One region of the Janthinobacterium sp. NFX145 genome, then DNA from elsewhere that is predicted to be linked to it. Evidence: predicted binding sites of a transcription regulator. Region 1 holds the regulator's gene; each other region holds the start of a gene.

Region 1 (10,701 bases):
GCGAAACGGCCGTGCGCCGCAAGATGCGCCTGAAGCTGATCGTGCACCTGGTACGCCGCAACGCGCTGGAAGAAGAAGTCGAGCGCCTGCCCTTCCTGTTCCCCACGGAAGACGTGCTGGGCTTGCCCGTGCGCAAGGTCGTCATCCCCGTCGCCGCCGGCCGCAACATCGCCGTGCTGCTGGAAGCGGCCGTGCGCAATACGATTTTGCAACTGCGCGGCATCGATACCTTGCAGGAGTTCATGGAGCGGCAACGTTTGGCAATGAGTGGCGATTAATTACCGGGGTCCGACCCGACGGGTCTGACCCCACATTGACGCCAATGGCAACAATTAAATACAAGCAATGCTCGAACAATAATTGCAATAATTTGTAAAGATAATTGCCTTGGGAGCAGAGCGTCGATCTTTATTGTATGATCGGCGTATGCATATCGTCCTTATCACCGGAATATCCGGCTCCGGTAAATCCGTCGCGCTCAATGTGCTGGAAGATACCGGCTACTATTGTGTTGACAACCTGCCACCAGCCTTGCTGCCCAGCCTGGTGCAAACCCTGCTCGACGAAGGTACACCGCAACTGGCCGTCGCAGTCGATGCGCGCAGCGCCGAGTCGCTGACCAGCCTGCCGCACAATGTGGCGCTGCTGCGCGACCAGGGGCACGACGTCAAGGTCATGTTCCTGACAGCGACCACGCATTCGCTGGTGGCGCGCTTCTCGGAAACGCGGCGCAGCCATCCGCTGTCGCACGAATTGCGTCCGAACCAGAATCCGGCCAGCCGCCGCACCCTGATCGAGTGCATCTCGGAAGAACGCGAGCGCCTGTCGGCCATCGAACAGCTGGGCCATGTGATCGACACGTCGGAACTGAGCGCCAACAAGCTGCGCGCCTGGATCAAGGATATCGTCGCCTCCGAACGCGCGCCGCTGACCCTGTTCTTCGAATCGTTCGCCTTCAAGCTGGGCGTGCCGCTGGACGCCGATTTCGTCTTCGACGTGCGGGCCTTGCCGAATCCCTATTACGACCTGGCGCTGCGCCCCCTCGACGGACGCGACGCGCCCGTGATCGCCTTCCTCGACGCGCAGCCGAGCGCGCTGGAACTGCTGGCAGACATCCGCGCCTTCATCGAGAAATGGCTGCCGTCATTCAAGTCCGACAACCGCAGCTACCTGACGGTGGCGCTCGGTTGCACGGGCGGCCAGCACCGCTCCGTGTACATGGCGGAACGCTTGGCGCAATACTTTGGCCCCAACGAGCGCGTGGTCCTGCGCCACCGCGAACGCTCCTAGTTAATTCAGGTGGCGCAGCGGATGCGCTTGAGCCGGCCAGACGGGGGCAAAGAAGCGCGCCACCATGGCAGCGTCGACCTCGTCCAGGCTGGCGGGGTTCCAGCGCGGCGCATTGTCCTTGTCGACCACCAGCGCGCGCACGCCTTCGAGCACTTCGCCATGCTCGAAGTTGTGGCGCACCACCGTGCGCTCCAGTCGCAGACAATCGGCCACGCCCAGGTGAGCGCCCCGCCGCAGCAATTCCAGGGTCACCGACATCATCAAGGGCGAACGCAGGCGCATGGCCGCCAGCGCCCTGGCCGCGAACGCGCTGTCGTCCTGCGCCAGCGAGGCCATGATGGCCGCCACGGAAGGCGCACCGAAATGACGGTCCAGCGCCGCGCGCGCCGTCGCCAGAGGAGAGTCCCCCGCCTCGGCCTGGAACGGCGCCGCCAGCGCCTTGATGGCCACCGGCAAGGCCTCGCCCGGCGTCGACTCGATCAGGGCCAGCAACGCCCCCATCTGCGCCTCGGGCAGGAACACATCGGCCAGACCCGTGTACAGGGCATCGGCCGCGTTGATGGTCAGGCCCGTCAAGCCCAGATACAGGCCCAGTTGACCGGCCAGGCGGGACAGGAAATAACTGCCGCCCACATCGGGGAACAAGCCAATATTAACTTCCGGCATGGCCATGCGTGTGCGGCCCGTCACGATGCGCAGGCGGTTGCCGGGCCCGGCTTGCGCCACGCCCATGCCGCCGCCCATCACCACGCCATCCATCACGGCAATATACGGTTTCGGATAGAAATGAATCACATGATTTAAGGCGTATTCTTCGGTAAAGAAATCTTCCAGCTGGGCACTGCCGCCTTGCGGCGTGGCCAGTCCCGCATCGTAAAAGAAGCGGATATCGCCGCCGGCGCACAGGGCTTTTTCGCTGCTCGATCGGATCACCACGGCGTCCACGTGCGGATCATCGCGCCAGGCCAGCAAGACCGCACTCAGGGCGCGCACCATCTCCAGCGACAGGGAATTCAAGGCTTTCGGACGGTCGAGCACGATGTGCCCGGTGCGGTTGCGGATGGAGGTCTGGACGAAGTCGCTCATGGCAGGCAGGAAAGAAGTGAAAGTGCAAACATTCTAGCCCTTGCGCGGGGAAGATTGCGTTCAACAGGTCCAGGCGCAAAAAAGGGCGCAAGATGTGCGCCCTTAGTTGATCACAACTGCTGGAAGCGGGTGGCCTTAAACGGCGACGACGGCGTCTTCCTCGGAGTTGTCTGGCAGATGCTTGATCGCCTCTTTACCGTGCCCTTGCACTTTGGTTTTGTATTTCATCACTTGCCTATCGAGCTTGTCGATCAGGGTATCGATCGCGGCGTACAGGTCGTGCGCCAGGCTTTCCACATAGACAGTCTTGCCGCTCAAACGCAGGTTGACTTCAGCCTTTTGACGTTTTTCTTTCTCTTTGAGGTTATCCACGGTCAGAATCACGGCGATATCGATGACTTGATCGAAATGACGTTTCACGCGCTCCAGCTTCGTTTGTACGTATTCACGGATGGCTGGTGTCACTTCGAGATGATGTCCGCTGATGGTGAGATTCATACACACTCCTAAAGATGATCGGGTTCGTGCGGTCCATCCTATCCGGCCCGCAGAGGAACCGAAAAAAACTTACAAACACTTACGCAGGCTCACTGGCGGAATTTTCAACGCTTCCCGGTATTTGGCAACAGTACGTCGCGCAATCACCATGCCTTGTTCCCCCAGCATGTCCGCAATCTTACTGTCGGATAAAGGATTTTTAGGGTCTTCTGCTCCTGTCAGTTGCACGATCAATGCCCGTATCGCCGTCGATGACGCTTCGCCCCCCGCTTCGGTGGCGACGTGGCTACCAAAGAAATATTTCAACTCGAACATGCCGTGCGGGGTCAGCATGTACTTTTGAGTTGTTACCCGCGAGATAGTACTCTCGTGTAAACCCAGTGTATCAGCTATTTCACGGAGCACAAGGGGGCGCATGGCAACGGCCCCATGCGAGAAAAAGTTCTTTTGTCTTTCTACTATCGCCTGTGCCACGCGCAGGATGGTGTCGAAGCGCTGGCGCATATTCTTGATCAGCCACTTGGCTTCCTGCAACTGTGCGCCCATGGCACCCTCGCCCTTGCCCTGCTTGAGCAAGTTGGCGTACATGGCATTGACGCGCAGGCGCGGCATGACGTCGTTATTCAGGGTCACTTGCCAGCCATTGCGCGCGCGCTTGACGACGACGTCGGGCACCACGTAATCGGACACGTCCGAGGCGAACACGGCGCCCGGATGCGGATTGCACTGGCGAATCACCGTCTGCGCTTCGCGCAAGTCTTCCTCGTCGCAATCGAGGGCTTTTTTCAGCTTATTGAAATCGCGCTGGGCAAACCAGGCCAGGTGCTTTTCCACGATGACGAGGGCCATGCGCCGCGTCACCATGGCGATGTGCGGCAAGCGCTTGATCTGCAGCGCCAGGCATTCGGACGCATTGCGCGCGCCCACGCCCGGCGGATCGAAACTTTGCAGCAGCGACAAGGCCGTGCGCATCTCGTCGGCGTCGATTTCCAGCTCTTCCGGCAGGCGCGCCAGGATGTCGTCGAGCGACTCTTCCAGGTAGCCATTGTCGTCGAGCGCATCGATGATCAACTCGACCAGCGCGCGGTCGCGCAATTCGAGCACCGTCACGCGCATCTGCTCCATCAGGTGCTCGCGCAGGGTGCAGTGATGGGCCTCCAGCTGCGGACGCGAATCTTCATCGTCTGGCGCCTTGCCGCGGCTCGCCTCGCTCCAGTCGCTGTCGCCACCGTCCGCGGCAGCCGGACTGTCGCCCGCCTCGCCGTCAAAGGTTTCCGCTTCGGCCGGCGCGGCGGGCGCGTCCTGGCCTGGCGGCTGGGGCGGCGCTTCGGCCGGCGCCGCCGTGGAACTCAAGGCGCCGTCGGAAAGCAGGCGCAGCGAACGGTCGAGCGGATCGTCGAGGCGTTCGAGCAAGGGATTGTCCGTCAGCAATTGCTCTAGTTCCTGGTGCAATTCCAGGGTAGACAATTGCAACAGGCGTATCGATTGCTGCAACTGCGGCGTCAGTGCCAGGTGCTGCGAAGTGCGCAGCTGCAATGATTGTTTCATTGGCTTACATGCGGAAGTGTTCGCCCAGATAGACCCGGCGTACCGACTCGTTCGCGATGATGTCGTCGGGGCGTCCCGACGCCAGCACCGAGCCCTGGTTGATGATGTAGGCACGGTCGCAGATACCCAGCGTCTCGCGCACATTATGATCGGTGATCAGCACGCCGATATTGCGCTCCTTCAAGAAACGCACGATGCGCTGGATCTCGATCACGGCGATCGGATCGACGCCGGCGAACGGCTCGTCGAGCAGCACGAAACGGGGATCGGTGGCCAGCGCGCGGGCGATTTCCACGCGGCGGCGCTCGCCGCCCGACAGGGACAGGGCCTGGTTCTCGCGCAGCTTTTCAATCTGCAAGTCGGCCAGCAATTTGTCCAGGCGCTCCTCGATCTCGGCCTTCTTCAAAGGACGGCCTTCGACGGTCTGGATTTCCAGCACGGCGCGGATATTGTCTTCCACCGTCAGCTTGCGGAAAACGGACGCTTCCTGCGGCAGGTAAGACAGGCCCATCTGCGCGCGGCGGTGAATCGGCAGGCTGGAAATGTCCACGCCGCTGATATCGATGCTGCCGCCGTCCGACGGCACCAGGCCGACGATCATGTAGAACGAGGTGGTCTTGCCGGCGCCGTTCGGGCCCAGCAAACCCACCACTTCGCCGCATTCGACTTGCAGCGAGACATCATGCACGACTTGCCGCTTGCCATAGGTTTTTTGCAGACCGCGAACGATCAGGGTGCTGCCGCAACGTGTATTTTCCATTATTTCTTTCCTGGCGCGGGCGTGGCCGGCGCTTTCTCCGCCGCCGGCGCCTTGGTCTTCGGCTGGATCACCATGCGCACGCTGCCGCCATCGGGCGTGCTGGTGCCGCTGTTGGAATTTTCCATCGCAAACACTTCCTTGCGGCTGTCATACGAGATGAAGGCGCCGTTGGCCACGTCGGTGACTTTCGTGCCTTCCAGGCGGGTCAGCTTGGCTCTGGAAAACAGTTTCACCACTTCCGTCTTGTTGTCGTATTCCACGCGCTCCGCTTCGCCTTCGACCCACAGGTCGCCCGCGCCATCGCGCTTCTGGCGGAAGGTGGCCAGCTTGCCGGGATCGGCCCAGAAGGTAATGAACTGGTAGCCTTGCGGATCTTCCGTGATCAGGGCCCGGCCCGCCTTCATGGTCAGGGTGCCTTTCACCAGCACGACGTCGCCCGTCAGGGTGCGCACCTGCTTGACGTCATCGACGTGGCCGCTGCGTGCCGTGATGACGGCTTCCTTCTCGGAATCGGCCTTCTCGGCATGCGCCACGCCCATGATGGCCAGGGAAAATACGGTCAACAGCAAGATCTTCTTCATAGTATGGTTTCCTTGTTTCATTCTGTCATTTTGCCGCCGCGGCCGGGCGCGGTTTCGGCGGTAGGACCATGCGCAGCGCATTCTGCACTTCCACCACGCCGGTGGCGTTATTGGCCTTCATGCCGACGCCATTGAGGCGCGAGGCGCCCGTCAGGATATCGACAGGCACGTCCGTTTCCATTCTTTCCTCATCCGGGAACACCGTCAGCGCTTCCGTCCTGACCGTCAGGTTCTGCGCCTTCGGACTGGCCACGCGGTCGATCACGACCTTGCGGTGCAGTTGCAGCCGGGTATTGTCCTGGTCGATATGCGCCAGTTCCGCGTTCATGTTCAACGGCGGCATGCCGGGCGTGAGCTTGCGCACGAAGGGCTGGTCGATATCGGACGAATCGTCGGCCGGATAATGCGTGAGCTTGGTGCCCGACACGATATAGCTGGGTTTGCCCGTCAAATCCATGCGCACCAGGCTGAAATTGGTGATGAAATAATCGGGCTCATCCAAATGTTTGCTGGCCTTGATGTCCTGGCTGTTCTTGTTCATCACTTCGAGCAGCCAAAAGCTGGCCAGCGCGACAACAACCGCGCCCAGCAGGGTAAAAATCGTGCGCCAGCGATGGGCGCCTCCTGGCTTACGCATAGGGTTTCACTCTTTCCAATATCACTGGCGGCAAGGCGCGCCTCACTCCAGGAACGGCGCCATGACGCGCGCATAGTTGTCCTGGGCGCGCAGCAGGAATTCGCAGATCTCGCGCACGGCGCCGCGGCCGCCGCCGGCCTGCGTCACATGGTGCGCCAGGCCCTGCGCTTCCGGGCGTCCGCCCGGCACGCTGACGGCAAAGCCGACGCGCTTCAGGATGGGTGCATCGATGACGTCGTCGCCGATATAGCCGCATTGCTCTTCCGTCAAGCCCGTCAGCGCCAGCAGTTCGCGAAACGGCGTCAGCTTGTCGTGGCCGCCCTGGTGCACATGGGTAATGCCCAGGTCCTGCGCGCGGCGTGCCGTGATGGCCGAGCGGCGCGCGCTGATGATGGCCGTCTGCACGCCCGACTCCTGCAGCAGCTTGATGCCCAGGCCATCATACACATTAAACGTTTTCATCATCTCGCCGTCCGGGCCGAAATGCAGGCTGCCGTCGGTGAGCACGCCGTCGACGTCAAAGATCATCAGTCTGACCTTGGCCGCGCGTGCCAGGTTGTCCGCTACGCTGTCCATCAGATCACCTTCGCTTGCGTCAGATCATGGATATGCAGCGCGCCCACCAGCTTGCCGTCGGCATCGACGACCAGCATCTGGTTGATGCGGAACTGCTCCATCACGGCCACGGCATCGACGGCCAGGCGTTCGGGCGCGATGCTGCGCGGCTGCGCATGCATGACGTCGCGGATCGCCACTTGCGTGAAATCCTGCACGCGCTCGAACATGCGGCGCAAGTCGCCATCCGTAAACACGCCCACGGGGCGGTTGTCCGCGTCGACGACGGCCGTCATGCCCATGCCTTTCTTCGTCATTTCTTCCAGCGCCTGCAGCAAGGAGGCGTCCACGGGCACTTGCGGCACCCGTTCGCCGCTGCGCATGACGTCATGCACATGCGTGAGCAGGCGGCGACCCAGGGCGCCGCCCGGGTGCGAGCGGGCGAAATCTTCTTCCTTGAAGCCGCGCAAGTCGAGCAAGGCCACGGCAAGCGCGTCGCCCAGGGCCAGGGTGACGGTGGTGCTGGCCGTCGGCGCCAGGTTCAGCGGACAGGCTTCTTTTTCAACAGAAACATCCAGGTGCACGTCGGCCAGCTGGGCCAGGCTGGAATTCGGTTTACCCGTCATGGAAATGAGCACGCCGCCCATGCGCTTGACGACGGGCATGATGGCCATCAGTTCCGACGATTCGCCCGAATACGATATGGCAATAAAGGCATCTTCCGAGGTGACCATGCCCAGGTCGCCATGGGCCGCTTCGGCCGGATGCACGAACAGGGCCGGCGTGCCGGTGGAAGCGAGGGTGGCGGCAATCTTGCGCGCGATATGGCCGGATTTGCCGATGCCCGAGACGACGACTCTTCCTTTGCATTGCAGCAACAGCGCCACGGCGCGGCCCACGCTGTCGTCCGTGGCCAGGCGCGCGTGCAGCGCAACGATGGCGTCGGACTCGATCTGCAAGGTGGTGCGGGCCAGCGCGACGGCGCGCTCGGTCGTCGCTTGCATGTCAATTCGATCAAAAGCTTTCAGCATTGTTTTTTCATGGGTTACACTCATGCCCAAAGTATAAACGAATTAGGAAAGCAAAAAACTTGCCAGTCACAACAAACAACGATTTCCATTGACCGTACCGGGCAACCCATGTTTTCCTCGCTTGAACTGACCCTGATGTTACTCGGCAGCGCCGTGCTGGGCGTGGTCGCTTTCAGAATGTTGCATTTGCCGCCCATGCTGGGCTACCTGGCCGTTGGCATCGTCATCGGCCCCCACGCGCTGGGCCTGGCGGCGGAAAACGAGGCCAGCCACACCCTGGCCGAGTTCGGCGTCGTCTTCCTGATGTTTTCCATCGGGCTCGAATTTTCTCTGCCCAAGTTCCTCGCCATGCGGCGCATCGTCTTCGGCCTTGGCATGGCGCAGGTGGTCACCACCATCATCGCCACCGTCGTCTTCGGCTGGCTCGTCGGACATTATCTGTCCGCCTACATCCACCTGAGCTGGCAAGCCGCGTTCGCCCTGGGTGGCGCGCTGGCCATGTCGTCGACGGCCATCGTCTCGAAAATGCTCACGGAGCGGCTGGAACTCGAAAGCGAACACGGCCGCAAGATCATCGGCATCTTGCTGTTCCAGGACCTGGCCGTCGTGCCCCTGCTGATCCTGATTCCCGCCCTCACGCGCGACTCCGACAACCTGGCCGAAACCCTGGCCTGGGCGGGCGGCAAGGCCCTGGTCGTGCTGATCCTGCTGCTGTTCATCGGCCAGAAACTGGTGCGCGGCTGGCTCACCATCGTCGCCAAGCGCCGCTCGCAAGAATTGTTCATGCTCAACCTGCTGTTGATTACCCTCGGTGCGGCGTGGATCACGGAACGGGCCGGGCTGTCGCTGGCCCTGGGCGCGTTTGTTGCCGGCATGCTCATTTCCGAGACAGAATTCAAGCATCAGGTGGAAGAGGATATCAAGCCCTTCCGCGACGTGCTGCTGGGCCTGTTCTTCATCACCGTCGGCATGCTGCTCAACATCCGCGTCGTGCTCGACAACTGGTGGCTCGTCTTGCTGCTGCTGTGCGGCCCCGTGCTGCTGAAATTCGCGCTGATCGCGGGCCTGGCCCGGCTGTTCGGCTCCAGCAACGGCGTGGCCCTGCGCACGGGACTGGGACTGGCGCAGGCTGGCGAGTTCGGCTTCGTGCTGCTGAACCTGGCTGGGGGCATCAAACTGATGGACCCGTTCGTCGTGCAGGTGGTGCTGGCGTCGATGGTGCTGTCGATGCTGGTGGCGCCCTTCCTCATCGCCAAGTCCGACGCCATCGTCATGAAACTGGCGGCCAACGACTGGATGATGCAATCGCTGGCGCTGACCAAGATCGCCACGCGCACCATGGCCTCGCAGAAACACGTGCTGATCGCCGGCTTCGGGCGCAGCGGACAAAGCTTGGCCACCCTGCTGGCGGAAGAAAAGATCGAATACCACGCGCTGGACCTGGACCCGGAGCGGGTGCAGGAAGCGCAGCTGGCCGGCGCCCACGTGTCGTATGGCGACGCGGGCCGGCGCGAAAGCCTGGTGGCGGCCGGTATCTACCGGGCCAGCGCCGTGGTGATCACGTACGCCAACACGCCCTCGGCCTTGAAATTATTGCATTTGCTTAACGAAATGGCGCCGACCTTGCCCGTCATCGTGCGCAGCCACGACGATACCGACCTCGACCAATTGAAGAAGGCGGGCGCGGCCGAAGTGGTGCCGGAATTGATGGAAGGCAGCCTGATGCTCGCTTCGCACGCCTTGATCATGATGGGCGTGCCCCTGCGCCGCGTGGTGCACCGGGTGCAAGCGGCGCGCGAGGAACGTTATGCGTCCCTGCGCGGCTATTTCCACGGTTCCAGCGACGCGGGTGACGATGCCGAGCTGGAGCGCCTGCATACGGTCACCGTCAGCGAAGGCGCGCACTGCGTGGGCTTGCCCCTGAGCACGATCGACGTGGCCGGCTGCGGCGCTGCCGTGACGACCATTCGCCGCGGCCGCGGCCGCCTTGATGTCACGCCCGAGACGCAACTGGCCAGCGGCGACGTGGTGGTGCTGCGCGGCACGGCCGACGCCGTGGCCAAAGCGGAAACGTTACTGTTAAAGTAATTAACCGGGCTGTGCCTGCCAGCTGACGACCTTGTTGCGGCCATCGGCCTTGGCCTGGTACAGGGCCTGGTCGGCATGCGCCACCAGTTGCTGCGCCACCGTTTCGATGGGGAGTAGCGCCGCGTCCGCTTCCAGGCTGGCCACGCCGATCGACACGCTGACCCACGCTTGCGCGCTGCCCGGCAAGTCGAACATGGTGCCGGCGATGCTGGCGCGGATGCGCTCGGCCACGAAGGTCGCGCTGTCGAGGTCGGCGTCGATCAGCAGCACGACGAATTCCTCGCCGCCGAAGCGGCCCAGCGCGTCCGAGCGGCGCAATTCCGTGCGGATGCGCGTCGCCACTTCGCGCAGCACTTCATCGCCGCCCTGGTGGCCGTACGTGTCATTGACCAATTTGAAATGGTCGATGTCGATATACATGCATGAGATGCAATAATTCTGGCGCCGCGCGCGGGCGATTTCTTCCAGCAGGCGGCGGTCGATATAGCGGCGGTTGTAGACGCCCGTCAGGGAATCGGTCAAGCCGATGTATTTGAGCATTTCATTGCTGATCACGTTTTCCAGGCAAATGGCGATGATGGACGCCATGTGCTTGATGAAATCCGTGCCCAGCGCGGGCGTAAAGCG
Region 2 (10,701 bases), 3.0 Mb from region 1:
GTGTGCGGGCAGCCGCCCGTTTCTACGCCCATCAGGCGCTCGGCCGGCAAGGCATCGGCGCGCAGCAGGATTTCCATGTCTTCCTTGGTATAGATGTCGTTCGTGATGACGGCCATGTCGTAGCGCTCGCGCATGCCCTTGCACAGCATTTCGCACAGGGCCGTCTTGCCCGAGCCGACGGGCCCGCCGATGCCCACGCGCAGCGGATTGGAAGTGATCGAAGTCATAGTATGGTCTCTCGTTGTTGTGTTCAGGAACGGTACAGGCGGCTGTACTGCACTTCGTGGCGCATCGACAGCAGCGACAGGCCCGGCGCCCAGTTGCCCATCTCGTCGTCTGGTAAGGTTTGCGCCGTCAGCGCCGCCGCCTCCAGATCCGGACGCAGCGACAGCAGCAGGCGCTGGCCCGCCACCTGTCCCAGCGGCACGGATTTCACGCAGACGAGCACCTGGTTTTCCGCCCAGGCGAACAGCATCGCCAGCAGCGCCTCTTCGCGGGGAATGGCCAGCGCCGCCACGGCGCAGGCATACGCGGTAGGCAAGGCCACTTCGGGCTGGCCCTGCAGCATGTCGATCAGCACGCCATCGGCCACGCCCAGTTCGGCCAGCAGCTTGGTCAAGGAATAGCCCATCTGGATGGTCTCGGCGCGAAATTCCGCCGTGTCGCGCGACGCGATGAAACGCTCGCTCCAGCGCTGCACGGCGCACAAGTCCTGTTCCTCGAATGCCTGCATCAGCCGCCAGCACAGCGGTGCTTCCCAGCGCGCCACCACCTGCGCCAGATGCTCGGCAATCCAGCTACGCGCCGTGGCCGCGTCGCTCACCAGGCCGGATTCGAGCGCCGCTTCCAGACCCTGCGAATAACTGTAGGCGCCGATCGGCAGGGCCGGACTGGCGAACTGCAGCAGGTGCAGCAGGGCCGACGCCTGCATCATGCAGCGCCTGGCGCATCGCCGGGACGGTGGATTTTCTGCCGCAGCGGCACGGGCGCCAGCAAGTGCTGGCCGTGGCCGTCGTGGTGGCCATGGCCGCCGCCATACGCGCCTGCCTCCGGCTCGAACGGCGCGCTTTCTTCCGTCACGCTCGCCTGCAAGCCTTCCAGCATCTCCTTCAGTACCACGTCCTTGCGGATGCGCAAAAAGCCATCGCCCACCTGCGCCTGCGTGTGGCGGTTCCCCAGATGAAAAGCGCAGCGCAGCAGGGTATGCGCGTCAAGGCAGCGCACCAGGTAAGTCGGCTCGCGCGCGGCGACGATCTGCACCACCTGTCCTTCCGGCCCCGTCATGCGCTCGCCATCGCGCAGCACCGTGCCGCGCACGGTGAATACGGCCACGTCGTCGCCATTCGACAGCACGGCGCGCAGCCGGCATTTTTCGCGCTGGTCATAGGGCAGCACAAGTTGGGCAACGGCGGCGCGATTATCGTCGGGACCTAATTTGGTATGCAAAGTCAGCATGCTTGTCTCCTGCTTAAAATAGAAAATAGCGCTGCGCCATCGGCAGCACGGCGGCCGCCTCGCACACGAGCAGCTGGCCGTCGGCGCGCACGGCGTAGGTTTCCGGGTCCACTTCCATGTGCGGCGTGGCGCTGTTGTGGATCATGTCGTGCTTGCGCAAGCCGCGCATGTTCTTCACGGCGATGACGGATTTATTCAGTTTCAGCTGATGCCCGATATCGAGGTCGTAGGCCGCCTGCGAGACAAACGTAAACGACTTTTTCAGGCCGCCGCCGAAGGCGCCGAACATCATGCGGTAGTGCACGGGCTGCGGCGTGGGAATCGACGCGTTCGGGTCGCCCATCTGCGCGGCCGCGATCATGCCGCCCTTTAAAATCATCGACGGCTTGACGCCGAAAAAGGCCGGCTTCCACAGCACGATGTCGGCGATCTTGCCCGCCTCGATGGAGCCCACCACGTGCGAAATCCCGTGCGTGATGGCCGGGTTGATCGTGTACTTGGCGATGTAGCGCTTGGCGCGGAAATTGTCGCTGCGCGCCGTGTCGGGCGCCAGCGGTCCCCGCTGCACCTTCATTTTGTGCGCCGTCTGCCAGGTGCGCATGATCACCTCGCCCACTCTCCCCATCGCTTGCGAGTCGGACGACATCATCGAGATGGCGCCGATGTCGTGCAGGATGTCTTCCGCGGCGATGGTTTCGCGGCGGATGCGCGACTCGGCAAACGCCACGTCCTCGGCAATGGCCGGGTCCAGGTGGTGGCACACCATCAGCATGTCCAGGTGCTCGTCGAGCGTGTTGACGGTGAATGGTCGCGTCGGGTTGGTCGACGAGGGCAGCACGTTGGCTTGCCCCACGGCGGCGATGATGTCGGGCGCATGGCCGCCGCCCGCCCCTTCCGTGTGAAACGTGTGGATGGTGCGGTCCTTGAAGGCGGCCAGCGTGTGCTCAAGGAAGCCGCCCTCGTTGAGGGTATCGCTGTGCAGCGCCACCTGGATATCCATGCGGTCGGCCACCGACAGGCAATTGTCGATGGCGGCCGGTGTGCTGCCCCAGTCTTCGTGCAGTTTCAGGCCGATGGCGCCCGCGCGCACCTGCTCTTCCAGTGGCAGCGGCAGGCTCACATTACCCTTGCCCATGAAGCCCAGGTTCATCGGGAAGGCGTCGGCAGCCGCCAGCATGGCGTGCAAGTGCCACGGCCCCGGCGTGCAGGTGGTGGCGGCCGTGCCCACTGCCGGTCCCGTGCCGCCGCCCAGCATGGTGGTCACGCCGCTCATCAGGGCTTCCTCGATCTGCTGCGGGCAGATGAAGTGAATGTGGGTGTCGACGCCGCCGGCCGTGACGATCAGGCCTTCGCCGGCGATGATTTCCGTGGCGCCGCCGATGGCCAGGGTGACGCCGGGCTGGATGTCCGGATTGCCCGCCTTGCCGATGCCGAAGATCAGGCCGTTTTTCAGACCGATGTCGGCTTTGACGATGCCCCAGTGGTCGAGGATGACGGCATTCGTGATGACGGTGTCCATCACATCGGCCGCACAGCGCTGCGACTGGCCCATGCCGTCGCGGATCACCTTGCCGCCGCCGAATTTCACTTCTTCGCCGTAGATCGCATAGTCATGCTCGATCTCGATGAACAGTTCCGTGTCGGCCAGGCGGATGCGGTCGCCCCTGGTGGGGCCGAACATTTCGGCATACGCGCTGCGGGGAATGCTGGCCATCTCAATCCTTTCCCGGTGGAGTGTCTTGCAGTTCGCCCATCACTGCGCCATTGAAGCCGTAGACCTTGCGCTCGCCCGCCAGCGCCACCAGTTCCACCGTGCGCTGCTGGCCCGGCTCGAAGCGCACGGCGGTGCCGGCCGTGATATTGAGGCGCATGCCGTAGGCGCGCCAGCGCTCGAAGGCCAGCGCCGGGTTGACTTCAAAAAAGTGGAAGTGCGAGCCGACCTGGATCGGCCGGTCGCCCCGGTTGGCCACCAACACGGTGGCCGTGGTGCGCCCGGCATTCAAGCTGATTTCGCCTTCTTCCAATTGGTATTCGCCTGGGGTCATGAGGGGCTCCTTCTCAAAAGACTACGGTATCGGGTGGTGCACGGTCACCAGCTTGCTGCCATCGGGGAAGGTCGCTTCCACCTGAATGTCGGGGATCATCTCGGCGATGCCATCCATGACGTCGGCGCGCGACAGAATTTTTGTCCCGTCCGACATCAGCTGCGCCACCGACTTGCCATCGCGCGCGCCTTCCATGATGGCCGCGCTGATCAAGGCCACCGCTTCCGGATAGTTCAACTTCAAGCCGCGCGCCAGGCGACGTTCGGCCAGCAGCGCGGCCGTAAAAATGAGCAGCTTGTCTTTTTCGCGGGGAGTCAGGTCCATGTTTTTCCTTGTGCTTCTTTCCTGTTCAAGTGTTCCAGATGCGGGGCACGACGGCGTCGCGTCCCAGCATGGCGGGGCGCAGCAACTGCCAGGCGGCCAGCATGACGCGGCGTGCCGCCTCGCTGTCGCCGCACAGCAGGCGCACCACCACCAGTGACTTCATGTGCGTGGCGCCAAACGCGGCGCCGGCCGGCACGGCGATCTCGCGCACGGCCGCCAGCACGGCGGCAGAAACGGGCGTGCCGATGGCGATCAGGGTGGCGCACACGGTGTGTCCCCCCAGGCCCAGCGGGCTGGCCATCAGCGCGCCGCCGGCCGCCAGCACGCCCTGCTCCCACCACAGCAGCTTGCCGCCGCGGCGGATCCGCACCTGCTGGCTGATGCTGCCCGTATTGAAGATTTCGCCCGAGGCGCTGCGGCCCAGGCAGACGATGTCGCAGCCGATGTAGCTGGCGTCCGGCGCCAGCTCCACCTCGTGGCGCAGGCGCACGCAGGCCTGGTCGAAGAAGATGCTTTCCTGCGGCAGCCACTCGATGGCCGCGCCGCTGCCGGCGCGCAGCACGATGTGCTGGCCCGAGACATGGCCGTTGGCGCGGTACCATTTGGCGGCGCCCGGCGACGTGAGCAAGGCGTGTGCGCCCTCGCCCAGCGTGGCGTCGACGGCCAGCTGGTCGCCGCCCACGACGCCGCCCGGTGGATGAATGATGATGGCGTGGCAGACGGCGTCGCCTTCCGGATACAGGGGCTTTTGCACGCGCAGGGGGCCGCTGTGCGTGCGCTCGACGAGGCGGCTGACGCCATCGTGCAGCGCAAAGCCCAGGCGCAAATGCGCCTGCCAGGCGCTGTGGGCGCTGGCTGGTAAAGGCGTGACGGGACGGGTGCTGTCTGGCATGCGGGGCAATCGCGTAAATAAGCGATTACCTAAGCAGGATATATGCCAGCGTCAGGGGAAGGAAAAGTGAGAATCGTGCACCGCGCTGCAGCGGACGCACCGGCATGGTGCATCGGCCGCACCGCAGTGCCTGTCTCTTACGCCACGGCCAGGGTGCGCCGTTCGCGCAGCAAGGCCGTGAAGGCTTCGGCGGCCAGGGGGCGGCTGAAGTAATAACCCTGCATTTCGTCGCAGCCGTGTTCCGTCAGGAAGTCGACCTGTGCGCGCGTTTCCACGCCTTCGGCGATAACGCGCATGTCGAGGTTGTGCGCCAGCGAGATGACGGAGCGGGCGATGGCCGCGTCGCTGCTGCTGGTGGTGACGTCGTCGACGAAGGATTTGTCGATCTTCAGCACGTCGATGGGAAAACGCTTCAGATAACCGAGACTGGAATAGCCGGTGCCGAAGTCGTCGAGCGAAATGCCCACGCCGATATCCTTCAGGCGCGTGAGGGCCGCCACCGCCTTGTCCGGGTCGCCCATCACCGTGCTTTCCGTGATCTCGATGCCGAGGCAGGCGGGCGCGATGCCGTATTTGCGCAAGGCCGCCTCGACGAACGGCACCGTGCGGTCCTGCGCGAACTGCTTGCCGGACAGGTTGACGGCCACCTTGACGCTGCCCAGGCCCGCGTCGTGCCAGGCGCGGATTTGCGCGCACACGCTTTCGAGCACCCATTCGCCGATGGCCGTGATCAAGCCGTATTCCTCGGCCAGCGCGATGAACAGGCCCGGCGGCACCTTGCCCAGCACCGGGTTATCCCAGCGCAGCAAGGCTTCCGCGCCCAGCAAGGCGCCCGTGCGCAAGCACATCTGCGGCTGGTAGTGCACTTCGAATTCATCGCGGCCGATGGCGCCGCGCAGCTGCTGCTGCATCGCCAGGCGGGCGCGGATATCGCTGCCCATGCGCTCCGTGAAGAAGGCGTAATGGTCGCGCCCCATTTCCTTGGCGCGCACGAGGGCCGTGTCGGCGTGGCGCAGCACGTCGTCGAGGCTGTCGCCGTCGGCCGGGCACATGGCGATGCCGATGCTGGTCGTCAGCGCCAGGCGCTCGCCATCGACGCTGAGTTCTTCGCGCAAGCCGGCCAGGATGGTTTGCGCCAGGCCCAGGGTGCGTCCCAGCAGGGCGTCGTCCTGCAGCAGGATCTGGAATTCGTCGCCGCCCTGGCGCACCACCGTGTCGCCCTCGCGCACGCAGCCTGACAGGAAACGCGCCACCACTTGCAGCGCCTTGTCGCCCACGGCCTGGCCGTGCGAATCGTTGATGTTCTTGAAGCGGTCCAGGTCGAGGCACATCAGCACCACCTGCTGGCCGTCGCGCTGCGCGTTCGCGCGCGCCTGTTCGAAACGCTCGCGCAGCAGCACGCGGTTCGGCAAACCCGTCAGCGCGTCGTGGTAGGAGAGGAAATCGATCAGATGCTGCTCGGCCTTGCGCTCGCTGATGTCGAGGAAGACGCCGATGTAGTTGACGACGGCGCCACCGGGGCTGTGCACGGTGGAGACGCTGAGCAGGCAGGGATAGGTGTCGCCGCTCTTGCGCCGCGTCTGCACCTCGCCCGACCAGCAGCCGCTGCTGCGCAAGCCCTGGCGCAGGGCCAGCAGCACCGCTTCGCCCGTGTATTCGGCGTGCAGGCGCATGATGTCCGTGCCCACCACTTCCTGCGCCGCGTAGCCGGTGATGCGGGTAAAAGCGGGATTGGCCGTGACGATGACGCCGGCAGCATCGGTGATCAGGATGGCGTCCTGGGTCGCTTCGAAGACCTGGCCCGACAGGCGCAACAATTCTTCATTGGCGCGGCGGATCTGCACTTCGCGCGCCAGGGTGCTGGCCACCTGTTCCAGTTCGGCCGTGCGTTCGGCCACCCTGCGTTCCAGGTTGGCGCGTTCCTGCGCCAGCTGCAGCTGCGCCCGCGCCAAGCGCACGTGGGCGTCGGTGCGGGCCAGGATTTCCTCGGCCTGGAAGGGCTTGGCGATGAAATCGACGGCGCCCAGCGCGAAGCCGCGCACCTTGTCGTCCGTATCGTACTGGGCCGACAGGAAGATCACCGGCACCTGGCGCAGGGACGGTATCTCCTTCAGGCGGCGACACACTTCAAAGCCGTCGAGGCCCGGCATGCGCACGTCGAGCAGGATCAGCTCCGGCGGACGCGCCTGGGCCGTCCACAGGGCCAGTTCGCCGTTTGGCGCCTGGCGCACGGCATAACCGGCGCCGCCCAGCAAATCGCTCAACAGTTTCAGTGAAGCCGGCGTATCTTCAACGATCAGTACTTCGCCCTTCGAGTTCACTTCCGAAAAATCGCGGTGCATGTAGCAGTTCTCTCAGCTTTGGATGAGGCGCGGCGATCGGCTGCCGCGCTGGACAAGACATTTCTTTGCGATGAACTACGTACTATCATCATAATCTTTATTGCAATTTAGCACCATCCATCGGCGCCACTTAGTCCGTCTTTTCAGCGAATCCGATGTTGTCAGCCCACACTTTTCAAGCGGGTGCCAGCGCGCCTTCACTCTCCAGCAAGTCGCACAGCTGGCGGTACTGATGCTGGTCAAGCATGGCCTGCAGCGGCGCCAGCACGGGCGCCGCTGCAGGCGGCAAGGCGCCCAGCAGCAGGGCCACCCTGGCCAGGTTCAATTCGCGCAGCGCCACCAGCAAGGCCGCGCGCTCGTCCCCGGCCAGCAGCAGCAAGTCCTGCGCCCGCAGTGCCGGCGGCGCCTCGGGCGCCGGCGCTACTGGCAACGGCACGGACACCTGCACGGGCGCCTCGGCCGCCTGCGCGGGTATGCTGAAACGGAAGGTGGCGCCCTGCCCCGGCATCGATTCGACCGTCAGTTCGCCTTTCATCAATTGCACGAATTCGCGCGAGATGGCCAGGCCCAGGCCCGTGCCATCCTTCGGTCCCGCGCTGTCGGCCTGCACGAAGGGTTCGAAAATGCGCTGCTGGTCTTCCGGGGCGATGCCGATGCCCGTGTCACTGACGGCGAACGACAGCATCCATAGCCCGCCATCGCGCCGCTCGCCGCGCACGCGCAAGGCGATCTCGCCGCCGCCGGCGAACTTGACGGCGTTCGACATCAGGTTCAGCAGCACCTGGCGCAGGCGCGTCGCATCGAGCACCACGGCCGCCGGCAAGCCCGCGCAATCGAGGCGCAGGGCCAGCCCCTGCTGCTCGGCGCGCATGCCCAGCATGTCCATCACTTCCTGCAGCAGGGGCGCCAGCGCCACCACGGCCGTTTGCGCATGCAGGCGCCCCGCCTCGCCTTTCGACAGGTCGAGGATTTCATTGATCAGGGTAAGCAAATGATTGCCGGAGCGGTGGATGATGGCCAGGTTGCGCTTTTCATCGTCCTGCATATTGGGCGAGGCGGCCATCAGGCGCGAAAAGCCGATCACGGAATTCAAGGGCGTGCGCAGTTCGTGGCTCATGTTCGCCAGGAAGGTGCTCTTGGCGCGGTTCGCCGCCTGCGCCTGGCTGACGGCCACCGACAGGGCGCTGGTGCGCTCGGCCACCAGTTCTTCCAGGTGATGGCGGTGGCGCAGCAGTTCCAGTTCGGCCTCGCGATGCGCCGTGATGTCGTAGTTCGAGCCCACCAGGCGCATGGGCTGGCCCCGCCCGTCGCGGAAGATCACGGCATCGGCCTTGATGTAGCGGATGGCGCCATCGGGCCACAGGATGCGGTACTCGTGCGTGAAAGCCTGGCCGGCGTCCAGCGCGGCGCGCAGGGCCTCTTTCGCGGCCGGCACGTCGTCCGGCACCAGCGCCGCGCGCCAGATCGCCGCCGGCGCCACCGTGCTGTCGGCATCGGCCTTGAACTGCGCGTACATCTGTTCGTCCCACTGCAAGGCATCGTTGATGACGTTCCAGTCCCAGATGCCGATGCTGGCCGCGCCGGTGGCCATCTGCACGCGCTCCTCGCTGCGCTGCAAGGCGCGGTAACGGCTGTCGAGCAGCGCCACCATGTCGCGGATGGAGCGGTACAGTGTGCGCAGTTCGCCCAGGAACCACGCTTTCGGCGGCGTGCCGAATGCTTCTCCCTGCCCCGCCTGGACGCCGGCCGCATACTGGCCGATCGCCTTCAGGGGCTTGAGCATCAGACACCACATGAGCAGCCAGATGCTGGCCACCAGGATCACGTCGAGCGCCACGATCATGGCGCCAATGCCCAGCGCGCGCTGCCGCAGCTGCGCGTGCAGCAGCGCCGGCGTCGCATACACGGCCACGCTGCCGATGACTTGTCCGCCCATCGTCACGGGGCGCCGCTGCACCAGCCAGCCCGGCTCCGCGGACAGCGAGGAAAAACTGTCGATGGCGCCGCTCGCGGTGCGGCGCAGGACCAGCGCCTCCTTGCCGATGCCCGGCGTCAGGGAACTGGCCACCAGGTCGCGCTTGCCCAGCATGCTGCGCATGATGGCCTGCATCTGCTTTTCATCGAGATTCCACAAGGGTAGTTCGATGGCCACGGCCAGCTGGTCCGCGCTCACGGCCAGGCTGCGATGCAGCTGCTGCCAGCGCTGCTCGCGTTCGGACTGGTAAAACAGCACGGCAAACACCAGCAGCAGCGCGGTGACGACGAAGGTCAAGGCCACGCTGACGGCCAGCACGATGGACACGCCGCCCAGGCGCGCGCCTCTGGATGCCTGCATCGTCATGCGTCTTCGCCCTGCGGCTCACTGGCCAGCTGCGCCAGCAAGGCGCACAGCGGCTGATACTGATGCTGTTCCAGCATGGCGCCGACATGCGCGGCCAGCTGCGGCAGGCTGGTCGCCACGCCGGCCAGCACGATGGCGCTGCGTCGCAAGTCGAGGGCTTGCACGGATTCGAGCAGCGCCTGACGCTCGTCCGCGCCCAGCTGGCCCAGCGACTGCTGCAGGTCAAAGGCGACGGACGGCACGCGCGGCGGCATGGCGCCGGTGCGCTGAAAGCGCACGCCCAGTTGCTGCTCCAGTATGGCGAACAGGTGTTCCTGCTCGATCGGCTTGCGCAGGAAGCCGTCGGCGCCGGCCGCCAGCGCCTCCTGCTTTTCTTCCTCGAAGGCGGAAGCGGTCATGATCACCAGGCGCGGCTGCACCAGCGCCGGCTGCGCGCGCAGCCAGCGCGTCAGCGCCAGGCCGTCCATGTCCGGCATGCGCCAGTCGCTGAGCACGATGTCGTAGCGCTGCGCCGCCAGCATGGCTTGCGCCTGCACGCCACCCGCCGCTTCCTGCAGCTGGAAGCCCAGCGGCGCCAGCAAGCCGGCCAGCAGCTTGCGGCAGTTGTCGTCATCGTCGACCAGCAGCACCGTGCGCCCGCGCTGGCCCGGCGGCAGGCGCGCCACGCGGCCCGGCGCCAGCGGCGCGGCGGCAGGGCATTGCACGCAGGGCGCGCGCAAGTCGAAGTGGAACACGGAGCCGTTCCCCAGGGCCGATTCGACGCGCAGCTCGCCGCCCATCAGACGCACGAATTCGCGCGAAATGGTCAGCCCCAGTCCCGTGCCGGCCTGCGCCACGGCGCTGTCGGCCTGCACGAACGGTTCAAAGATGCGTTCCAGGTCGTCTTGCGCGATGCCGCTGCCCGTATCGCGCACGGCAAACGCCAGCGCCACTTGCCCATCGCCGTCCGCCTGGCACGCCAGCGACAGGGTCACGCTGCCCTGCTCGATGAACTTGAGCGCGTTCGACAGCAAATTGAGCAGCACCTGACGCAGCTTGGCGCCATCGAGGCGCACCAGCGGCGGCACGCCGGAACGTTCGAGCCGCAGCGCGATGCCCTGGTCGCCGGAGCGCATACGCACCATTTCGAGCACCTCGTCGAGCAAGCCGTTCAAGTCCACGGGACCCGCCTGCAGCTGCATGCGGCCCGCCTCGATTTTCGACAATTCCAGGATATCGTTGATCAAGGTCAGCAAATGGTGGCCGGCGCGGTTGATGATGGCCAGGTTATGCTTTTCTTCCTCGAACATGCTGCTCGAATCG
Region 3 (10,701 bases), 2.7 Mb from region 1:
TTGCGGGCCACGCAAGCACTGGGGCGCTCGGTCTTGATGCCGCGTGCAACTTGCTCCAGCGCGTCATATTCATCGGTTGTTAATTTCTCGTTCTTCATTACTTTTCCATAAAAGGCCAGGTGTTCGGCCCCCATGGTACGCGCCCCGCTGCGCATCGGCAACAGGCAACGTGAATCAGTCTCCGTCCGCGCGGCGAACGGATGGCTGAAAGACGGGCTGGACAGCCCTTATTTATAGCTGCGCAGCAATAACCATGCCAGACCGCAACCCGCCACGGCGCCCGCCAGCGCCAGTGCCAAAAGGTTTTTGCTGGTCATCACAGGCCGCCGGCCCAGGTAGATTTTGTTATGCAAGGAATTGCCCACGATGGTCTCCTGTACAAGAATTTTTATGATGTCTCATTATAAGAACAGAATCGTGACGGCCGCATGACACTCGACAGTTAGAGCTTGATTTTTATCCAGTCGGCAACATTTATTGACGTTTTTGTTGTTTAAATGGCGTGGCGCCGGCGGCCGCCCCGCAGTCCATTTCCGATAGGAAATAAACGCGGCGCGCGTCCCCCTCCGCAGGCCATGGCGCGGTGCAACGGTCCGAAAACCACTCAATGCATTTTCACGGGCGGCGGCGGCGGCGTCGGCTCCTCGACCGGCACGGGATCGATGTGGGGCGGCTGTTCCGGCGGCGGCGTGAGCGGGTCGCCCTCTGGCGGTGGCGGCATATCGGGTTCGGGCGTGCTGTGCGCACGCAACGGGTCAAGATGGAATTGTGGCTGCATGGTGGCCTCCTTTGCCCCACTGTAGCCGATGCGGCCAAATCCTGGCGCCCGCCAGTAGCACGCTGCAGGGAACTAAACGGCGTGGCGCCACTCCAACTTGACAAGCATCCCCTCCAGCTACGAGTGCAAGCGATTTCCATGGCGCGCAAGAAAATCCTCTTTATGGCCGAGGCAGTGACCCTGGCCCACGTCGGCCGTCCCCTGAGCCTGGCCCAGGGCCTGGACGAGGACAAGTACGAGGTGCATTTTGCCTGTGCCGACGGCTATGACTTTTGCTTCAAGCAAGCGCCCTTCCGGCGCTGGCGCATCGACAGTATTTCATCGCTGCAATTTCTGCAGGCGCTGGCGCACGGCAAGCCCGTCTATACGGAAAGTACGCTGCACGCGTATGTGGAAGACGACTTGCGCCTGCTCAATGCCGTCCAGCCCGATCTCGTGATCGGCGACTTCCGCCTGTCGCTGTCGGTCAGCGCGCGCCTGCAGCGCATTCCCTACATTACCGTCAGCAATGCCTACTGGAGTCCCTGGGTGCGCCAGCACTACACGGTGCCCAGCCTGCCTCTGACAGGCATGCTGCCCATCTGGCTGGCCGATCCCCTGTTCCGCCTGATCCGCCCGCTGGCCTTCGCCTCGCACGCCGTGCCCCTGAACCGCGTGCGCCGCCGCCATGGCCTGCCATCCTTGGGCAGCGACTTGCGGCGCATCTATACGGATGCCGACCGCACCTTGTACGCGGATATTCCGCAACTGTTTCCGCCGCAAGCCATGCCGGCCACGCACGACTACCTGGGCGCCGTCATCTGGGCGCCGCCGCTTGATTTGCCCGACTGGTGGCAGCGCCCGGAACTGAGCAGCGGACGGCCCATCATCTATGTCACCCTGGGCAGCTCCGGCCAGGGGCAATTGCTGCCACGCGTGCTGCGCGCGCTGGCGCCCCTGCCCGTCACCGTACTGGCGGCCACGGCCGGCACCATCCGCGTCGACGCCGTGCCGCCGAATGCCTATGTCGCGCCCTTTCTGCCCGGCGACGCGGCCGCCCGGCGCGCCAGCCTGGTGATCTGCAACGGCGGCAGCCCCACCAGCCAGCAGGCGCTGACGGCGGGCGTGCCCGTCATCGGCATCGCCAGCAACCTCGATCAATTCCTCAACATGCACGGCATCGCCGGGGCCGGCGCCGGCCTGCTGCTGCGCGCCGACCGCTTCCAGGAAACCGCCCTGCGCCATGCCGCCACGCGCATGCTCGACGATGGCCGAGCCAGGTTGGCGGCGCGCCAGCTGGCCACGGCCATGCGCGACTATGTGCCAGGGCAACGCTTGCTGCCCCATATGCACGCCCTGCTGGGCTCTTTGCCACCAGGCGGCCTGCCTTGACGGGCGGCGTCGGTTTTTCTTACAGAGCGTCCGGCAACACCTGCAGTACGTCAACAAAAGCACGCCAAGTCCTTGATTTCAAAAGAACCTCATGCGTTGGCATGGAAGTCGCTTAGATCTGGCCATGAGCACCTGCCGACAGGACTCAAGCAAGACTTCCAGACTCACTCAACCACGAGGTGAATACAATGAAACTCTCGAAACTGAAACTGCTCCCGGCCGCAGCGGCACTGGCCATGCTGTGCGCCGCCGGTAGCGCACAGGCGGGCGCCTACGGCTATTCCTACAACAACATCTTCGGCCTCGTGATCGCCGTGCCAACGGGCCAGATCACGGTGGCCAACAGCACCACCATCTCGCGCAGCACGGCGACGTTGAACGGCGTCAGCGTCATCCAGGGTGGCTCCGGTTCGCTCGATGCGCCGCGCGCCAACGTCGGCGCCGTCACCAAGGGCCAGAACGATTTCACGCAACAGGGCCCTCTGGGCAACTACTCGCGTGGCGATGCACAGATCGTCAGCACGCAATTCCCCTCGTTCCCCGCCGGCTCCACTTCCACGCAGGTCGTCAACGTGGCCGAAGCCCACCTCGACGGCCCAGCTGGCACGGCCGATGCCTCCGGACGCAACGGCTCGACCACGGGCTTTTCCGTCGATTTCGTCGTCGGTTCACCCACGGCAACCTTGAGCTTTGACTTCCTGGCCTCGCCCTTCATGCAAGTCTTCCTGCAAAGCACTGTCGGCCAGCTGTCCACGGCGACGGCCAATATTGTCGTCACTTTCACCATCACGGACGCGACTGGCCTGACGGTGTTCAACTGGGCTCCCGATGGCGTGCTCGGTTCCATCTTCGGCGGCACGGAAAACGCCGATGGCGCCAACCTGAACACCAGCCTGGCGACCAATTTCCTCACGCGCGGCAACCTGTTCACCTACGACCCTTCCGGCTGCGGCACGCCCACGGGCACCGGTGTCGGCACGGTGTGCGGCAGCAATTTCAGCTCCGTCAGCAATGCCTTGACGGCCGGCAATTACACGCTGACCCTGAATGCGGTGGAAAGCGTGGATCTGGTGAAACAGCAAGCGACACCGGAACCGGGCACCCTGGCCTTGCTGGGCCTGGGTCTGGCTGGCCTGGGCTATGCCCGCCGCCGCAAGGTTGCCGCCTGAATCAGGCAACAGGGGGATTCACAGGCGAGGGAGTTTCCTCGCCTTTTTTATGTGGCAAACCTGTCGGTTTTCCTTACAACGCGGCCGATCAGGAGATGAGGATTTTCATGACTATATTTTCTTGCACCCGGCTGCCAACAGTCCTGTTAGCTTTTCTGCTGCTGGCCAGCAGCGGCACTGCCAGTGCCGCCGCCTACGGCTATTCGTACACCAGTGTCTTTGGCCTGGTCATCAGCAATCCCACCGGTTCCACCAGCTTGCTCAGCAATATCGACCTGTCGCGCACCACCGCCACGCTCAACGGCAGCAGCATCATCAATGGCGGCAGCAACGAGATCGACGCGCTGCAAGCGAAGCGCGGCGCCGTTACCAAGGGAGAAAACGACTTTACCCGGCAAGGCATGGGCAACGCCTCGTATGCGCGCGGCGAGGCGCAGATCGTCACTTCGCAAATTCCCCCTTTCCCACCGGGCTCGACCAGCACGCATACGGTGAATGCGGCGGAAACCTTTCTGACGGGCGGCGGCAGCGCCGACGCCTCGGGACGCAATGGCTCCAGCACCGCGATGACGGTCAATTTCGTCGTCGGCCAGCCTGGCGCAACCCTGGCCTTCGACTTCCAGGCCCTGCCCTTCATGCAGCTGTACCTGGACGCGCTGGCCGGCACGGGCTCGGCGGCCACCACCAACATGGCGCTGACATTTACCATCATCGATGAAAATGGCCAGATCGTCTTCAACTGGGCACCCGATGGCAACCTCGGCACCGGCATCCTGGGCGGCACCGAACTGGCCGATGCCGCCAACCTCAATACGGGCTACGCGCAAACGCCGCTCACCAGCGGCAGCATGTTTACCTACGACCCCAGCGGCTGCGGCGCGCCCACCGGCACCGGCGTCGGCACGACCTGCGGCGGGCAGTACGGCGCCGTCACGGATAACCTGGCGGCGGGCAACTACACCCTCGTGTTGAACATGCTGAACAGTTCCGAACTGGCCTACGTGCCAGGCGTCACGCCAGTGGCGCTGCCCGGCACCTTGCCGCTATTGGCGGCTGGCCTGGCAGCGCTGGCTTGCCTCGCGCCACGGCGCCGACGCAGACGCTGATGCTGGCGCGCGCCTCACTGCCCCGCCGTGGGCGCCACCAGCAAGTCCTGCAGCGGACGGCGCAGCGAGCGCGCACTGGCGGCCGGCCCCGCGCCTATGCGTCCGAGAAACACGGCCCGGTCAAACGCCGCCGCCCCCAGCACGGCCTGGCATTGCACGGCCAGCTCCTGCGCCATTTCCTGCATGCCATCGGTGCGTGAAAAAGTGCGCCGTTCGCGCACATAGCGGGCAAAGATCAGCGGCGTCAGTTCCGGCTGCAACTGCAGGCCCAGCTGCGTGGCCGTCAGCCAGAAACGCTGCATGGCGCGGCCGGCCGCCACGTAATCGTCGATATGGCGCGGCGGCGCCTCGGCCAGCAACACGAAATGCGCGCCGCAATACAGGCCCGGCAGCAAATCCATCTGCAGGCGCGGCGCGACGGTGCCCGCCAGCCAGGTATTGAAAAAATCCACGCGGCGCCAGCTGTGCATGACCCAGCGCATCAGGCGCGCCGTCATCGGATCGACGCCGAGCGCCTGCTCCGGGATGCGGTCGGCGCTGTAGCGCGCCCCCCATTCGATCACGTCGCGGTGTACCTTGTGCGCCTCGGGCATGGTCAGGCGCAGCTTCGCATTGTCGAACATCAGGCGCGCACAGGCCAGGCGCGCGCGTCCGCCTTCAAACCACTGCACGCCGTAGCCGGGCGGCAAACTGGCCGCCAGCGCCGCCTTTTCGCTGGCGCGCAAGCGGCGCGTGCTGAGCCGGCGCCGCTGCACGCTGCGCTGCGGCAAGAAGGCCGCCAGCGGATCGGGCGGCATGCCGGGGCTGTCGAGCAGACGCACATCGAAGGTGGGCAAGGTGTCGGGCATCGACAGGCGCCGGCGCGCTTCCATGCGCAAGCCGTGGCTACTGGCCGCCAGCGCCATGCTTTCGAGCAAGGCACCGAGCGACAACTGGCTGGGATGGCCGTCGAGGTCGTACACGCAGTGGCTGCGCGTATCGAAGCCATGCACGACCACGTGGCGCGGGCCCGCGACTTCAAAGCGCCACGGCTGCGTGTTGTCGCCGCTGGGAGCCCAGCGCGCCTGGTCGAGGATGTTTTCCAGCACAGAATCGATCTGCGCGATCTGCGGTGCTTGCGCCATTTATGCCCCCTGCGCCGCGCGGCGCCGCTTGATGATGGCCATCGTCAGGCGCTGCAGCGGATGACGGTTGCCGCCGGGACGCCAGGTATGCACGAGCTTGTTGCGATAGGCGTCGAAATGCATGCCGTGCGGCGCCGCCATCACCTTGCCCCGCTTTAACAATATCTTCAAGGCTTCCGTGGCGGCCGCGCCCGCGCACAACTGGCAGCCCATGATGGTCGACGGCCCGCGCCGCTCTTTCAGATTAATGGCCGACGGGTCGACCAGGTAGGGAGCGTGCAAGCCGGCCGGCGCCAGGCCGACGAGAAAGCGCAGGGCTTTTTCTTCCTCGGGCAAGTCGCCCCAGCCGAAATACTCTTCGAACGTCATGCCGCCCGGCATGAAGCTGAGCACGGCCGTGCCCATGCCCAGCGGCGCGGCCGTGATGGCGGGGATGCCCAGGCGGGCGCACGTGGCGAAAGTGGCCTGGCGCGCGGGGAAGGCGAAAAAATCCAGGCCATCCACATACAGGTCGACACCGGCGAAGAACTCGGCCAGGTTGCTGTCGTGTATGCCGTCGGGAAATTGTTTAATCTCAAGTTCAGGATTGATGTCACGCGCCATCTGCGCCAGCACGGCCACCTTGGGCTGGCCCAGGGTGGACACCATGGCGCCGGCCTGGCGGTTGAAGTTGGCGATATCGAAGGTGTCGAAATCGGCGATGTGGAAGGCGCCGATGCCGAGCCGCGCCAGGGTCAGCAAGTGCACGCCGCCCACGCCGCCCATGCCGGCGATGGCCACGCGCTTGCCGCGCAAGCTATTTTGCTCCGCCTGCGTGACCCAGCCCAGGTTGCGGGCGAACGCCGCGTGATACGAAAAACCGTCTGTCATGCTCACCTCTTCTGTGCATCCCTTGCGGACGAAAAAGTTTGGACAGGTGAGCCGGGGATAAGTTCCCCGTATGACAGAAAAAAGCGCTTAGCGCGTCAGGCGCCGCGCCGCAGGCACGCCGCGCTGTAGCGTTGCCGCTGCCGGCGCCACCGCGCCCACCTTGAACACGCTGACGATCTGCGCCAGACCCGCCGCCTGCTCGTTCATCGCCTGCGCCGCCGCCGAGGCCTGCTCGACCAGGGCGGAGTTTTGCTGCGTCATGTTGTCCATCTCGACGATGGCCTGGTTGATCTGCTCGATGCCGGCGCTCTGCTCGGCGCTGGCAGAGGAAATCTCGGCCACGATATCGGTCACGTGCTGCACGCTGGAGACGACTTTTTCCATCGTCTCGCCCGCCAGCGCCACCAGTTTTTCACCGGCGCCCACTTGCTCGGCGGAACTGTCGATCAACTGCTTGATTTCTTTGGCGGCCGCGGCCGAACGCTGCGCCAGATTGCGCACTTCGCTGGCGACAACGGCGAAACCACGGCCCTGCTCGCCCGCCCGCGCCGCTTCCACGGCCGCATTCAGGGCCAGGATATTCGTCTGGAAGGCGATGCCGTCGATGACGGCGATGATGTCGCCGATCTTCTTCGACGAGGCATTGATGGCGCCCATGGTGTCGACCACCTGGCTCACCACGCCGCCCGCCTGCGTCGCCACTTGCGAAGCAGAAATGGCCAGCTGGTTGGCCTGGCGCGCATTGTCCGCATTCTGGCGCACGGTCGAGGTCATTTCTTCCATGGTCGAGGCTGTTTCTTCCAGCGATCCCGCCTGCTGTTCCGTGCGCGCCGACAGGTCGTGGTTGCCCGAAGCGATCTCGCCCGACGCCGTGGAAATGGATTCCGCATCGGTGCGCACCTGGCTCACCAGATGGGCCAGGTTGTCGCGCATGGCCTTGATCGCCATCAACAGACTGGACGTGTCGCCGGGACGCGTATCGATGTGCGTGGTCAGGTCGCCCTGGGCGATTTGCGCCACGATGTCTGCCGCATAGTCGGGTTCGCCGCCGAGCTGGCCCAGGATACGGCGCAGCATCAGGGCCGCCAGGGCGCCCACCACCACCATCAGCGCGCCGCCGATGGCCAGCAGCACGCCCGCCTGGGCCCAGAACTTGTGGTTGATGTCATCGATATACGTGCCCGTGCCGATGAGCCAGTCCCACGGCGCAAATTTCACCACGGCATACATCTTTGCCACCGGGTCCTTCACACCGGGACGCGAGCCATCCGCCTGCACCAGGCCGATGCGGCTGTTGGCCAGGGCCAAGCGGTAGCGGTCGCCCGACTGCTTCATGTTCTTTTGCGGCGTGCCGATGCGCGCGGGATTCGGGTGCACATACAGCAAGTCGGTGCTGAAATCGCGCACGAAATAATACATCTCGTCCTTGACGAAGCTGCCGATGGCCAGCTTGGCCTGCTGCTGGGCCTGCTCACGCGTGAGCTTGCCCGACTGTTCCAGCGCATATGCCTTTTCCACCGAGGCATTGGCCAGTTCCACCAGCACCGTCAATTGCTCGACCCTTTCCGCCATCATGGTCTGGCGCAGCGAATACAAGGAGAATGAAGCGATGAGGACGATGCCCAGCAAGGTGCTGAAACACAAGAGGAGAATGCGCGAACGGAGAGTCATGGGAGCCTGGGTAAAGAATAAAATGTGGAATTATAAACAATTTCCATGTGGAAATCTTTTCAGAAAAGCAAAGCGGGCGGCGCTACCAGGCTGATGCCCGGCAGGCACCGCCCGCATATGTCTTGCTGAAGTCTTGCTGAAAGGTCAGGCCAAGGCTTCCTTGGCTGCCTCTTCCGGCGTCAAGCCGTCGTAGAACTGGTCGGTAAACCACTCGACCTGCTCTTCGATGTGGTCCTGCGCCTGCGCCACGGTGGCGCCGCCAGCCACGAGGAAGCCTTCGACCTCGATACACCAGTTGATCAACTCCAGGGTTTCCGGATCGAGCTCTTCTTTCTTAGCCATCGTATTTCCTTGCTTGTTAAATTGCGATATCACATCAATAAGCGGCAGTTTAACAGCTTCGTCACCTTGCCGCCCATGCAGATGAAACACGAGGATTACTTGGCTGCAACGTTTTTACGTTCCGGATACAGCACCACCTGCACATAATTGTGCATGTCCAGGTAGCGCTGCGCCGCCAGTTTGACGGCTTGCGGCGTGATGGCGCGCACGCGCTGCTCGTAGCGCAGGATGTGCGCCGGGTCGCGCCCCTGCGTCACCGAACCCATCAACTGGCTCATCCAGTAGCGGTTTTCGCGCAGCGACTTTTGCTGGCGCGTAATCCAGTTCAGCTTGACCTTTTCCAGGTCGGCCGCCGATGGCCCGTCCGTCTTCATCTTGTTGATTTCGGCAAAGGCGGCGGCGATCACCTTGTCCACGTTTTCCGGTCCGGTCGGCAAGTTCAAGGCCACGGAATAGTGGCCGTACGGATGCTGGCCCATCGACGTTTCAAAGCCGCCGCCATAGATCATGCTCATCTTTTCGCGCAGCACTTCGATGACTTTCAGGTTCAGCACCTCGCCCAGCGCCTGCAGGGTCAGCTTTTGCTCGTCCGAATACGCCACGTCGCCATTGAAGGTGATGGAAATCGTGCTTTTCGGCTCGCTGCCCATGTAGATATCCTTCTTGACGACCCCGGTCACCGGACGCATGCCCACGTCGCGGTAGGCGTGCGGCACGTCGGCCACGGGCAAGGTGCCCAGGTAGCTGGCGATCAGCGGCTTGATCTTGTCGAGCTCGAAGCTGCCCGCGAAGATGAAGGTCATGCCGCGTGCGCTGGAAAAGCGCTGGCGGAAGATGTCCAGCGAACGGTCCAGGCCCACCTTGTCGAAGTCGGCCGCGCGCGGCACGCCATCGACGCGCGGGTTGTCGCCAAACATGGCGTGCTGGATGGCATCGTAAAACACGGCTTCCGGCTGCGCCATGCTGTTTTTCGCCAGGTCCTGCTGCTTGCCGATGAAGGACTGGTACAGGCCCGCATCCTTGCGCACGTCGTTGAAATACAGATAGACCAGTTGCAGCATGGCTTCCACGTCGGCGCTGCTGGCCGAGCCGCCAAAGCCTTCGCTCAGTTCGCCCAGCGAAGCGCCCACGTTGACCGTCTTGCCAGCCAGCACTTTTTGCAAGTCCAGCGGCGCCAGGTCTTTCAGGCCCATGCTGCCGACCACGGCGCTCGCATAGCGGGCGTTATAGATATCGGCGTCGCCGAACAGCGACTGGCCGCCGAAGCGCGTCGAGCCCATCAGCACCTGGTCATTCTTGAAGTCCGTGGGTTTCAGCAGCACGCGCACGCCATTGCCCAGGGTCAGTTCCGTCACGCCGATGGCGCTGTTCAACTTTTCCGACACGATGCTGCCACCGGCCGGCGGGCCGTCCATCAGCTTGCTGGCCAGCACTTTTTCCGTGCGCGGCTCGATGGTTTGCTGCTCGGCTTTCGCCACGGCGTCGAGCAATTGCTGCTGCGTCGGGACGCTGGCGCCCGCCTTCGGCTCGGCGCCCATGAAGACCACGAGTTTCTTTTGCTGGTCAGGAATCACCTTGGCCACCGTCTCGTTGATTTCCTGCAAGGTTACCTGCGGCAAGAGTTCCTGCGCGTACAGCAATTCATTGGCGATGCCGGGGATGGCTTCCTGCTCCAGGAAGTTGCGCGAATATTCGGCCACGAAACCGGCCGAATCGGACTTGTCGCGCTCGCTGTACGCGCGCTCGTAATTGCGCAGCATATTCTTGCGCGCGCGGTCCAGCTCATCCTGGCTGAAACCGAAGCGGCGCGCCCGCTCGTCTTCCTGCACCAGCGCATCGACGGCCGGCTGCACGCCGCCCTTGCCCAGCAAGGCGTACGCGCTGAACGATTCATAGCCGCGCACCAGCTTGCCCTTGCTGCTGCCGCCCTGGATGAACGGCGGGTTCGCCTGCTGCGTCAATTCCTGCATGCGCGCGCTGAGCATTTGCCCGTACAGGTTTTCGATCATCTGGCGGCGGTAGTCGGCGATGGTGACGGGTTCCTGCGCGGCGCGGATCGGGTAGCGGATGAAGACCGTGTCGTCCGGCGCTTCCTTGTCCGTGATCACCAGCGCTTCCGTTTGCGAGCGCTGCGGCACTTCCGCATACAGGCGCGGACGCGGTTTCGCGGGATTTTTCAGCTTGCCGAAATGCTGGCGGATCATCGCTTCAGCCTGTTTCGGCTCCACATCACCGACCACCACCACGGCCATCAGGTCGGGACGGTACCA

Evidence for each region. Region 1 encodes sigma-54, which starts transcription at its own class of promoters, with help from an activator protein. Its sites were predicted from a motif close to TGGCANGNAANCTGCTTT; they were not measured.
Region 2: a site for sigma-54 is predicted at 4,747-4,764, ahead of ACPJXG_RS10380 (urease accessory protein UreD). Genes of this name have one in related genera too.
Region 3: a site for sigma-54 is predicted at 2,247-2,264, ahead of ACPJXG_RS09215 (EDSAP-1 family PEP-CTERM protein). Genes of this name have one in related genera too.

Annotation. Positions count from the first base shown of each region.
Region 1 is NZ_CP187360.1:5,793,800-5,804,500, forward strand. It holds gene hprK (HPr(Ser) kinase/phosphatase) at 1-278, shown strand, start outside; gene rapZ (RNase adapter RapZ) at 427-1,290, shown strand; gene ACPJXG_RS25980 (enoyl-CoA hydratase/isomerase family protein) at 1,291-2,376, opposite strand; gene hpf (ribosome hibernation-promoting factor, HPF/YfiA family) at 2,512-2,874, opposite strand; gene ACPJXG_RS25990 (RNA polymerase factor sigma-54) at 2,944-4,422, opposite strand; gene lptB (LPS export ABC transporter ATP-binding protein) at 4,427-5,182, opposite strand; gene lptA (lipopolysaccharide transport periplasmic protein LptA) at 5,182-5,763, opposite strand; gene lptC (LPS export ABC transporter periplasmic protein LptC) at 5,789-6,400, opposite strand; gene ACPJXG_RS26010 (KdsC family phosphatase) at 6,443-6,976, opposite strand; gene ACPJXG_RS26015 (KpsF/GutQ family sugar-phosphate isomerase) at 6,976-8,010, opposite strand; gene ACPJXG_RS26020 (monovalent cation:proton antiporter family protein) at 8,095-10,074, shown strand; gene ACPJXG_RS26025 (GGDEF domain-containing protein) at 10,075-10,701, opposite strand, start outside.
Region 2 is NZ_CP187360.1:2,324,963-2,335,663, reverse strand. It holds gene ureG (urease accessory protein UreG) at 1-227, opposite strand, end outside; gene ACPJXG_RS10405 (urease accessory protein UreF) at 251-931, opposite strand; gene ureE (urease accessory protein UreE) at 931-1,455, opposite strand; gene ureC (urease subunit alpha) at 1,469-3,169, opposite strand; gene ACPJXG_RS10390 (urease subunit beta) at 3,171-3,500, opposite strand; gene ACPJXG_RS10385 (urease subunit gamma) at 3,522-3,824, opposite strand; gene ACPJXG_RS10380 (urease accessory protein UreD) at 3,850-4,716, opposite strand; gene ACPJXG_RS10375 (two-component system response regulator) at 4,854-7,058, opposite strand; gene ACPJXG_RS10370 (sensor histidine kinase) at 7,234-9,393, opposite strand; gene ACPJXG_RS10365 (ATP-binding protein) at 9,396-10,701, opposite strand, start outside.
Region 3 is NZ_CP187360.1:2,058,077-2,068,777, reverse strand. It holds gene ACPJXG_RS09235 (hypothetical protein) at 1-98, opposite strand, end outside; gene ACPJXG_RS09230 (hypothetical protein) at 228-365, opposite strand; gene ACPJXG_RS09225 (hypothetical protein) at 605-778, opposite strand; gene ACPJXG_RS09220 (glycosyltransferase) at 917-2,149, shown strand; gene ACPJXG_RS09215 (EDSAP-1 family PEP-CTERM protein) at 2,338-3,318, shown strand; gene ACPJXG_RS09210 (EDSAP-1 family PEP-CTERM protein) at 3,426-4,424, shown strand; gene ACPJXG_RS09205 (nitroreductase family protein) at 4,439-5,548, opposite strand; gene ACPJXG_RS09200 (ThiF family adenylyltransferase) at 5,549-6,418, opposite strand; gene ACPJXG_RS09195 (methyl-accepting chemotaxis protein) at 6,506-8,089, opposite strand; gene ACPJXG_RS09190 (hypothetical protein) at 8,234-8,431, opposite strand; gene ACPJXG_RS09185 (M16 family metallopeptidase) at 8,527-10,701, opposite strand, start outside.